Linked DNA regions of Sphingosinicella sp. BN140058. The protein of the gene in region 3 binds, or shares a complex with, the protein of the main gene of each other region. Links are inferred from orthologs where the notes say so. Each region holds a gene or a part of one and is shown on either strand. Other genes may lie near its edges. The genes, in order: ccmC, ccmE and ETR14_RS13770.

Evidence for each region.
Region 1: the proteins of ETR14_RS13770 (region 3) and ccmC are in contact, whole or in part, in a solved structure (PDB 8CE8), measured with the Escherichia coli proteins. The link is inferred for Sphingosinicella sp. BN140058 from one-to-one orthologs.
Region 2: the proteins of ETR14_RS13770 (region 3) and ccmE are in contact, whole or in part, in a solved structure (PDB 8CE8), measured with the Escherichia coli proteins. The link is inferred for Sphingosinicella sp. BN140058 from one-to-one orthologs.

The regions. Positions count from the first base shown.
Region 1 is NZ_CP035501.1:5,124,610-5,127,580, forward strand. The notes cover bases 152-2,971. They hold ccmC (heme ABC transporter permease CcmC), read left to right. Parts: upstream 152-1,113; coding sequence 1,114-1,830; downstream 1,831-2,971. Other genes in these bases: ETR14_RS23265 (DMT family transporter), read right to left, coding at 152-943; ccmD (heme exporter protein CcmD), read left to right, coding at 1,827-1,958; ccmE (cytochrome c maturation protein CcmE), read left to right, coding at 1,969-2,409; ETR14_RS23285 (heme lyase CcmF/NrfE family subunit), read left to right, coding at 2,406-2,971. In the rest of the region: ETR14_RS23260 (Glu/Leu/Phe/Val dehydrogenase), read left to right, coding at 1-28; more of ETR14_RS23265, read right to left, coding at 32-151. UniProt on the Escherichia coli protein: Required for the export of heme to the periplasm for the biogenesis of c-type cytochromes.
Region 2 is NZ_CP035501.1:5,125,586-5,128,448, reverse strand. The notes cover bases 152-2,863. They hold ccmE (cytochrome c maturation protein CcmE), read right to left. Parts: upstream 1,872-2,863; coding sequence 1,431-1,871; downstream 152-1,430. Other genes in these bases: ccmC (heme ABC transporter permease CcmC), read right to left, coding at 2,010-2,726; ccmD (heme exporter protein CcmD), read right to left, coding at 1,882-2,013; ETR14_RS23285 (heme lyase CcmF/NrfE family subunit), read right to left, coding at 152-1,434. In the rest of the region: more of ETR14_RS23285, read right to left, coding at 1-151. UniProt on the Escherichia coli protein: Heme chaperone required for the biogenesis of c-type cytochromes. Transiently binds heme delivered by CcmC and transfers the heme to apo-cytochromes in a process facilitated by CcmF and CcmH.
Region 3 is NZ_CP035501.1:3,046,479-3,049,629, reverse strand. Bases 27-3,026 are described here. They hold ETR14_RS13770 (heme exporter protein CcmB), read left to right. Parts: upstream 27-1,205; coding sequence 1,206-1,847; downstream 1,848-3,026. Other genes in these bases: ETR14_RS13760 (pitrilysin family protein), read right to left, coding at 2,715-3,026; ETR14_RS13765 (class I SAM-dependent methyltransferase), read right to left, coding at 1,844-2,710; ccmA (heme ABC exporter ATP-binding protein CcmA), read left to right, coding at 637-1,209; ETR14_RS13780 (metallopeptidase family protein), read left to right, coding at 206-640; ETR14_RS13785 (4a-hydroxytetrahydrobiopterin dehydratase), read right to left, coding at 27-146. Outside these bases: more of ETR14_RS13785, read right to left, coding at 1-26; more of ETR14_RS13760, read right to left, coding at 3,027-3,151. UniProt on the Escherichia coli protein: Required for the export of heme to the periplasm for the biogenesis of c-type cytochromes.

The DNA.
Region 1 (2,971 bases), 2.1 Mb from region 3 along the record:
CATGGCGAAGCGGCTGATCGGCCGGTAGACCTCAGCCCCCGGCCGCTTCCGTCTTGGCGGCGTCGCGGCCAAGCTTGTGTTCGCGGTAGACCGTATAGAGGCCGCTGCCGACGATGACGGCGGCGCCCGCCCAGGTCGTTGCGGCGGCATGATCGGCGAAGAGCAGCCAGCCGAACAACACCGCCCACAGCAATTGGGCATAATCGAACGGCACCACCACCGACACGGGCGCGAAGCGCAGCGACGAGGTCAGCAGCAGCTGGCCGATGCCGCCGACTGTGCCCAGAGCAAGCAGAATCCCCCAGGTCGTCGCATCGTGCGCGCTGCCGTAGAATGGCAGGAACAGGCCGAGCACCAGGACGGCGAGGCAGGTGAACCAGAGGACGGTGGTCTGGGTATGCTCGGTCCGGCCGATCTGGCGGATGGTGATGGTGACGATGCCGCTGCCGAACGCGCCGCCGATCGCCAGCGCCAGCCCGACCATCGGCATCCGATCCCCCTCCGGCCGCATCACGATCATCACGCCGATGAGGCCGATGAAGACGGCGGTCCAGCGATGCACGCCGACTTTCTCCTTGAGCACCGCGGCCGAGAGAATGACCGCAAACAAAGGGGCCGCGAACCCGATCGTGGTCGCCTCTGCCAACGGCAGGTAGGCGAGGGCGCTGAAGCCCATCATCATCGTCGTCAGGCCGATCGCGGCCCGCCACGCATGGGCGCCCGGGCGGGTTGTGCGCCAGGCCGTCCAGTTGCGGCTGAGGGCGATCCACAGGATCAATGGCGGCAGGCCGAAGGCGAAGCGGTAGAAGCCGATCTCGATCGTCGGCAGGCCATGCATGTGGGCGAGCTTGATCAGAGCGGCCATGCCCGCGAAGCAGGTCGCGGCACACAGCCTGAGCGCGATGCCGGCAAGCTTATTCTGTTCGGGGCGGAGGGAAGCCATTGCGTGAGGCCTTGCGCTGCGACATGCCGGCCGCGCAAGTCCGGGCCTTTACTGTCGAGATCCGACGCGCCCGAGCGGTGGCGACTAGGTAAACCGCCGGATTTCGCTTTCGTGCCAAAGGCGCGAAGCGCTTTCCCGACAGGCGATCACGCTCTAGAGGGAGGGACAAAATGCACATCTTCGCGAACCCTGCCCGCTTTCTGAAGATCGCGCGACCGCTCACGCCCGTGCTGGGCTGGGGCGGAGCGCTGCTGATTCTCGGCGCACTCGGGGTCGGCCTGTTCGTTGCGCCGCGCGATTATCTTCAAGGCGAGAGCGTCCGCATCATCTACGTCCATGTGCCCGCAGCCTGGCTCGGCATGGGCGGCTGGACGGGGCTGGCGGTCGCCAGCTTCATGCAGTTGGTGTGGCGTCATCCGCTGGCGGCAGTCGCCGCCCGTGCGATCGCGGTGCCGGGTGCCGTGTTTGCAGCGATCTGTCTCGTCACCGGTTCGCTCTGGGGCAAGCCGACTTGGGGCACCTATTGGCAATGGGACGCGCGGCTGACGTCGATGCTGATCCTGCTCTTTCTCTACATCGCCTATATCGCGCTCGACGACGCCGAGCGGGAGCGGGGCGGGGAGGGGCGGATCGCCGCCATTTTCGGCCTCGTCGGGGCGATCAATATTCCGATCATTCATTATTCGGTCGAATATTGGAACACGCTCCACCAGGGCCAGAGCATCTCGTTCCTGCGCGCGAGTTCGAGCATCGACGGCTCCATGCTGTGGCCGCTGCTCGTCTCGGCGCTCGGCTTCACCCTGCTCTTCGGAGCGATCGTGCTGATGCGAATGCGCGCGGCGCTTGCCCGACAAAAGGTCGAAGCCCGCCTCAGGAGACTTTCGTGAGCCATTGGACCTTCATCCTCGCCGCTTATGCGCTGACGGCGATCGGCACAATCGGTCTCGTCTGGTCCAGCTGGGCGGCGATGCGCCGGGCTGAGCGCCAGGTCGATGCCCTGCGCGGCGAGAGATGAGGATCCGGCGGTGAAGCCAAAGACCCAGCGCCTGTTCCTGCTCATCCTCGCCATCGTCGCCGTGCTGGCGGCGGTGCTGCTCGCCATGTCGGCGCTCAAGGATCAGGCCGCCTATTTCTACGCGCCGGCCGATGTTGCGCGTGAAGGTGCGCCGCAGGGCCGCAATGTTCGCATCGGCGGCATGGTCAAGGAAGGGTCGATCCGACGCGCCGCCGACGGCGTGACGATCGCCTTCGTGGTCGGCGACGACAGCCCCCACACGATCGCCGTGCGCTACCGCGGCATCGTCCCCGATCTGTTTCGCGAGGAAAGCGGTGTCGTCGCCGAAGGCCGGTTCCAGCCCGACGGGCTGTTTGTCGCGGACGAGATCCTGGCAAAGCATGACGAGAATTACATGCCGCCGCAGCTCGACGCCAAAAAGGGCGAGCACAAGAGCGAGAGCCTGAAGTGATTGCCGAAACCGCGCTTGCGGCGCTCTGGCTCGCGGCAGCGATGTCGGTCCTGCAATTGCTGTTCGGGGTGGTCGCCTTGCGGCCCGGCGGCGGCGAGGTGACCTCGGCCATGCGGCCGATCGCGGTCGCGCAGGCGCTGCTGGTCGGGCTCTCCTTTCTGCTGCTGATCCAGCTGTTCCTGCGCACCGATCTTTCGGTCGGCCTGGTCGCGGCAAACAGCCACACGATGAAGCCGTGGCTGTACAAGGTCGCCGGCGCGTGGGGCAATCATGAAGGCTCGATGCTGCTGTGGGTGACGGTGCTCGCCATCGCCGGCGCCGCAGTGGCCCTGTTCGAGCGCCGGCTGGACGAACGGACGCTGATCGCGACGCTGGCGGCCCAGGCGGCGATCGGGCTCGGCTTCTACGCCTTCCTGCTTTTCTCCTCCAATCCGTTCGAGCGGTTGTTCCCTGCACCGCTGGAAGGCAATGGCCTCAATCCCCTGCTTCAGGATCCGGGTCTCGCCTTCCATCCGCCGACTTTATATTTCGGCTATGTCGGGATCTCGATCGCTTTCTCGTT
Region 2 (2,863 bases), 2.1 Mb from region 3 along the record:
CAGCGGCGTCCGCCGCAGGTTGCGCTTCCAGAGAGGCGCGAGGCTGGCAGCGCCGACGCCGAAGGCGACGACCAGCCCCACCAGCGGCAGAATGCCAAGCCCCGGGGCGAGCAGCAGCAATGCAAGCAGCGCAAGGCCGGTGATCGCCAGCGGAAGCGCCAGGCGCCGGACCAGATCGGTCACCCGGTCACGCCGCCAGCGCAGCAGCGGACCAGCCCCCATCACCGCCACCAGCGCCAAGGCGATTGGCCCTGCGACGCTGTTGAAATAGGGCGGCCCTACCGACAGCTTCTCGCCCGCGAGCGCCTCGATCAGCAGCGGGTACAGGGTGCCGACAAAGACGATCCCGAGAATCGCCGACAGAAACAGATTGTTGGCGACCAGCGCCCCTTCGCGACTGACCAGATCGAAGGTAGATCCCTCCTTCACCGTCCCCACCCGCAGCGCAAACAGAGCGAGCGCCCCGCCGATGTAGAGCGCAAGCAGCGCAAGGATGAACGCTCCGCGCTCCGGATCGACGGCGAAGCTGTGCACCGAGGTGAGAATTCCCGACCGGACGAGAAAGGTGCCGATCATCGACATCGAAAAGGCGACCACCGCCAGCATCACCGTCCAAGCACGCAGGCCATCGCGGGTTGCAAGCACGGTTACCGAATGCAGCAGCGCCGTGGCCGCCAGCCACGGCATCAGCGACGCATTCTCGACCGGATCCCAGAACCACCAGCCGCCCCAGCCGAGTTCGTAATAGGCCCAATAGGAGCCGGCCGTGATGCCAAGCGTCAGGAAGATCCAGGCGGCGAGCACCCATGGGCGCATCGCCCGTGCGAAGGCCGGACCGACGTCGCGCGTGATCAGAGCGCCGACGGCGAACGAGAAAGCGATCGAGATCCCGACATAGCCGAAATATAAAGTCGGCGGATGGAAGGCGAGACCCGGATCCTGAAGCAGGGGATTGAGGCCATTGCCTTCCAGCGGTGCAGGGAACAACCGCTCGAACGGATTGGAGGAGAAAAGCAGGAAGGCGTAGAAGCCGAGCCCGATCGCCGCCTGGGCCGCCAGCGTCGCGATCAGCGTCCGTTCGTCCAGCCGGCGCTCGAACAGGGCCACTGCGGCGCCGGCGATGGCGAGCACCGTCACCCACAGCAGCATCGAGCCTTCATGATTGCCCCACGCGCCGGCGACCTTGTACAGCCACGGCTTCATCGTGTGGCTGTTTGCCGCGACCAGGCCGACCGAAAGATCGGTGCGCAGGAACAGCTGGATCAGCAGCAGAAAGGAGAGCCCGACCAGCAGCGCCTGCGCGACCGCGATCGGCCGCATGGCCGAGGTCACCTCGCCGCCGCCGGGCCGCAAGGCGACCACCCCGAACAGCAATTGCAGGACCGACATCGCTGCCGCGAGCCAGAGCGCCGCAAGCGCGGTTTCGGCAATCACTTCAGGCTCTCGCTCTTGTGCTCGCCCTTTTTGGCGTCGAGCTGCGGCGGCATGTAATTCTCGTCATGCTTTGCCAGGATCTCGTCCGCGACAAACAGCCCGTCGGGCTGGAACCGGCCTTCGGCGACGACACCGCTTTCCTCGCGAAACAGATCGGGGACGATGCCGCGGTAGCGCACGGCGATCGTGTGGGGGCTGTCGTCGCCGACCACGAAGGCGATCGTCACGCCGTCGGCGGCGCGTCGGATCGACCCTTCCTTGACCATGCCGCCGATGCGAACATTGCGGCCCTGCGGCGCACCTTCACGCGCAACATCGGCCGGCGCGTAGAAATAGGCGGCCTGATCCTTGAGCGCCGACATGGCGAGCAGCACCGCCGCCAGCACGGCGACGATGGCGAGGATGAGCAGGAACAGGCGCTGGGTCTTTGGCTTCACCGCCGGATCCTCATCTCTCGCCGCGCAGGGCATCGACCTGGCGCTCAGCCCGGCGCATCGCCGCCCAGCTGGACCAGACGAGACCGATTGTGCCGATCGCCGTCAGCGCATAAGCGGCGAGGATGAAGGTCCAATGGCTCACGAAAGTCTCCTGAGGCGGGCTTCGACCTTTTGTCGGGCAAGCGCCGCGCGCATTCGCATCAGCACGATCGCTCCGAAGAGCAGGGTGAAGCCGAGCGCCGAGACGAGCAGCGGCCACAGCATGGAGCCGTCGATGCTCGAACTCGCGCGCAGGAACGAGATGCTCTGGCCCTGGTGGAGCGTGTTCCAATATTCGACCGAATAATGAATGATCGGAATATTGATCGCCCCGACGAGGCCGAAAATGGCGGCGATCCGCCCCTCCCCGCCCCGCTCCCGCTCGGCGTCGTCGAGCGCGATATAGGCGATGTAGAGAAAGAGCAGGATCAGCATCGACGTCAGCCGCGCGTCCCATTGCCAATAGGTGCCCCAAGTCGGCTTGCCCCAGAGCGAACCGGTGACGAGACAGATCGCTGCAAACACGGCACCCGGCACCGCGATCGCACGGGCGGCGACTGCCGCCAGCGGATGACGCCACACCAACTGCATGAAGCTGGCGACCGCCAGCCCCGTCCAGCCGCCCATGCCGAGCCAGGCTGCGGGCACATGGACGTAGATGATGCGGACGCTCTCGCCTTGAAGATAATCGCGCGGCGCAACGAACAGGCCGACCCCGAGTGCGCCGAGAATCAGCAGCGCTCCGCCCCAGCCCAGCACGGGCGTGAGCGGTCGCGCGATCTTCAGAAAGCGGGCAGGGTTCGCGAAGATGTGCATTTTGTCCCTCCCTCTAGAGCGTGATCGCCTGTCGGGAAAGCGCTTCGCGCCTTTGGCACGAAAGCGAAATCCGGCGGTTTACCTAGTCGCCACCGCTCGGGCGCGTCGGATCTCGACAGTAAAGGCCCGGACTTGCG
Region 3 (3,151 bases):
AGCAGCGCGACCCGCGTCATGAAGCCGAACGCCTCGGCGAAATCGGCGAAGCGCAGCGTGCGGCGGATCGCACGGGCGTCGCCGTCATACGCCCAGTCGGGCAGCGCCTTCAGCCGCTCCTCGCGTATTCCGTCCGTCAGCAGCATTCCATCCTCCTCACCGCACTTGCTGGCGCGCCCAACGCTTCACCCTTATGGGACGTGCCATGAGCGAGCGTCAAACCAACGAGCCATCCGATAACCCGGCGGCCGAGACCTTCGCGCCCGATGTGGCGCTGCTCGAGGCGCTTGCCGACCGGGCGATGACGCGGCTGCCCGAGCCATTCCGGCGATTGCTCGGCGGAGTCGTGGTTCGGGTGGAGGATTTCGCGAGCGACGAGGTCCTCGCCGAATTCGGCATGGAGGATCCGTTCGAACTTACCGGCCTCTATACCGGCCGTCCTGTCGGCCACCAGGAGCAGATGGCGCCTGGCGAGCTGATGCCGATCATCCATCTTTATCGTCGCCCCTTGCTCGACGAATGGGTTGAAACCGGCGTGTCGCTGGAGGCGCTGATCACCCACGTCATCGTCCACGAGGTCGGCCACCATTTCGGCCTCTCCGACGACGACATGCACGCGATCGAGGATTCCGCCGAATGAGCGCAGCGCCGCTGCTGCGCCTTGAGGAGGTCGCTCTCCTCCGCGGCGGGCGGCTGCTTTTCGAGCGGCTGACGCTGCGGATCGCGGCCGGTGAGGCATTGCTGCTGACCGGCCCCAACGGCATCGGTAAATCGAGCCTGATCCGTGTCGCGGCGGGATTGCTGCGGGCGAGTGCAGGCTTGGTCGAGCGGCACGGATCGGCGGCGCTCGCCGACGAAGGCCTCGCGCTCGACCCGCGCCAGGCTCTGGCGGACGCCCTGCGATTCTGGGCGCGGCTCGACGGCGGCGACGAACGCGTCGGCATGGACGCGATGGGCCTTGCCAGGCTGGCACCAGTGCCGGTGCGGATGCTTTCCACCGGCCAGCGCAAGCGCGCCGTGCTGGCACGGGTGATTTCTGCCGGTGCCCCGCTCTGGCTGCTGGACGAGCCCGGCAACGGCCTCGATGCCGAAGGGCTCACGCGGCTCGGCGCCGCGATGGCGGCACACCGCGCGGGCGGCGGCGCGATCCTCGCCGCTTCGCACCAACCCTTGGGCCTCGACGACGCGCGGACGGTGGCGCTCGCATGATCGCCCTGATCGCGCGCGAGCTGCGGCTTGCGCTCACCGCCGGCAATGCCTTGCTGCCGCTCATCTTCTTCCTGCTCGTCGCGGCCTTGTTTCCGTTCGCGGTGGGGCCGGACGCGCCTTTGCTGGCGCGCACCGGCGGCGGCGCCCTGTGGATGGCGGCCTTGCTTGCCGCCCTGCTGCCGGTCGAGCGGCTGGTGGAGCCCGATCGCGCCTCCGGCCTGCTCGATCAGCTGGCGGTGCGCGGCATCGGCGACGAGACGATCGCCTTTGCCAAGCTCGCCGGCCACTGGCTGAGCTTCGGACCGCCGCTGATGATCGCCGCCTTTCCGGCTGCCGCCTTGATGAAGCTGCCCGGGGACATCCTGCTTCGCCTGGAAATCGGCCTTGCCGCCGGCACGCCGGGCCTCGCGGCGCTGACCCTCATCGTCGCGGCGCTGACCGCCGGGCTGCGCGGCACCGGTGCGCTTGCCGGGCTGCTGATCCTGCCGCTGGCGGTGCCGATCCTAATCTTCGGCGCGGCGATGATCGAGCCTGGCGGCGGCGCCGGCGCGGCCAAGCTTCTCGGCGCCGTTTCCTTGCTGCTGGTCGCGATCGCGCCGTTTGCCGCGGGCGCGGCGATCCGCGCGGGTCGCGACTAGTCGCGGCTCCAGCGCGCGAAGATCGCGGTCGGAAGGAGCAGGCCCCGCGCTTCCTCTCGGACGGCCATGTCGCCGCATTCGATCCTGCCGCCGAGATCGGCGAGCGCCTGGCGGAGGAGTTCGCCGATCGCCAGCGCCGACATCCGAACCGCATAGACGGTGAGGACAAGGAATCGGCTGTCGGCGTCGAGCAATTTGCGGCAATCCGCGATCAGGCCGGGCAGCCCCTCTTCCAGCCGCCAGACCTCGCCGGTGGGGCCGCGGCCATATTTCGGTGGATCGAGGATGATACCGTCATAGCGGCGGCCGCGGCGCACTTCGCGGGCGGTGAACTTCGCGGCATCGTCGATCATCCAGCGGATCGGCCGCTCGGCAAACCCGGACAGGCGGGCATTCTCCTTGCCCGCCTCCACCGACTTCTTGGACGCATCGACATGGGTGAGCCGCGCGCCGGCGGCAGCCATCGCCAGGGTGCCGACCCCGGTATAGCCGAACAGGTTCATCGCTTCCGAGCCGGCGCCGAGCCGCTCCCGCATCCATGCCCATTGCGGCGACATGTCGGGAAAGAAAGCGAGGTGGCGGAAAGGCGTACACTGGCTGCGGAAGCGGACGTCCTCCCAGCCCATGTCCCAGCCGGCCTGCGGCACCGGACGCGCAAATTGCCAGCGACCGCCCCCATCCTCGTCCGAGCCGGGGATGAACTCGCCGTCGGCATCCCAGTCGGCCAGGGCCGGCGCCCACATCGCCTGCGGCTCGGGCCGGATGAAGCTGTAGGGACCGTAGCGTTCGAGCTTGCGGCCGTTGCCGCTGTCCATGAGGCCGTAATCGGCCCAGGGCTCGCCGACGAGAGTGGAAAGGACCATGCGGTCAGGCGGCGCGGACGGCCGGGAAGCCGATCGTGGCCCGGGCCCGCGGCCCCGAAAGCATTGCCCGGCCGGCCGCACGGATCCGGTCGAGATCGACCTTGTCGACATCGGCGATGACCTCGGCGGGCTCGACCAGGCGGCCATAGGTCTGGATCTGCCGCGCCACGTAATGGGCCTGGCCCCACGGACTTTCGAGCGACATCAAGAGGCCGGCTCGGGCCTGGGTGCGAACGCGCTGCAATTCGCGCTCGGTGATCGTCTCGGCAGCATCGGCAAGAATCTCCTCGATCAGCTGCGCGGCCGCGGCAGACTGCCGGCGCGCAGTGGCCGCGTAGATCGAGAACAGGCCGGTGTCGGCCCAGGGCTGCAGCATCGAATAGACCGAATAAGCGAGGCCGCGTTCCTCGCGCAGTTGCTGGAACAGGCGGGACGACATGC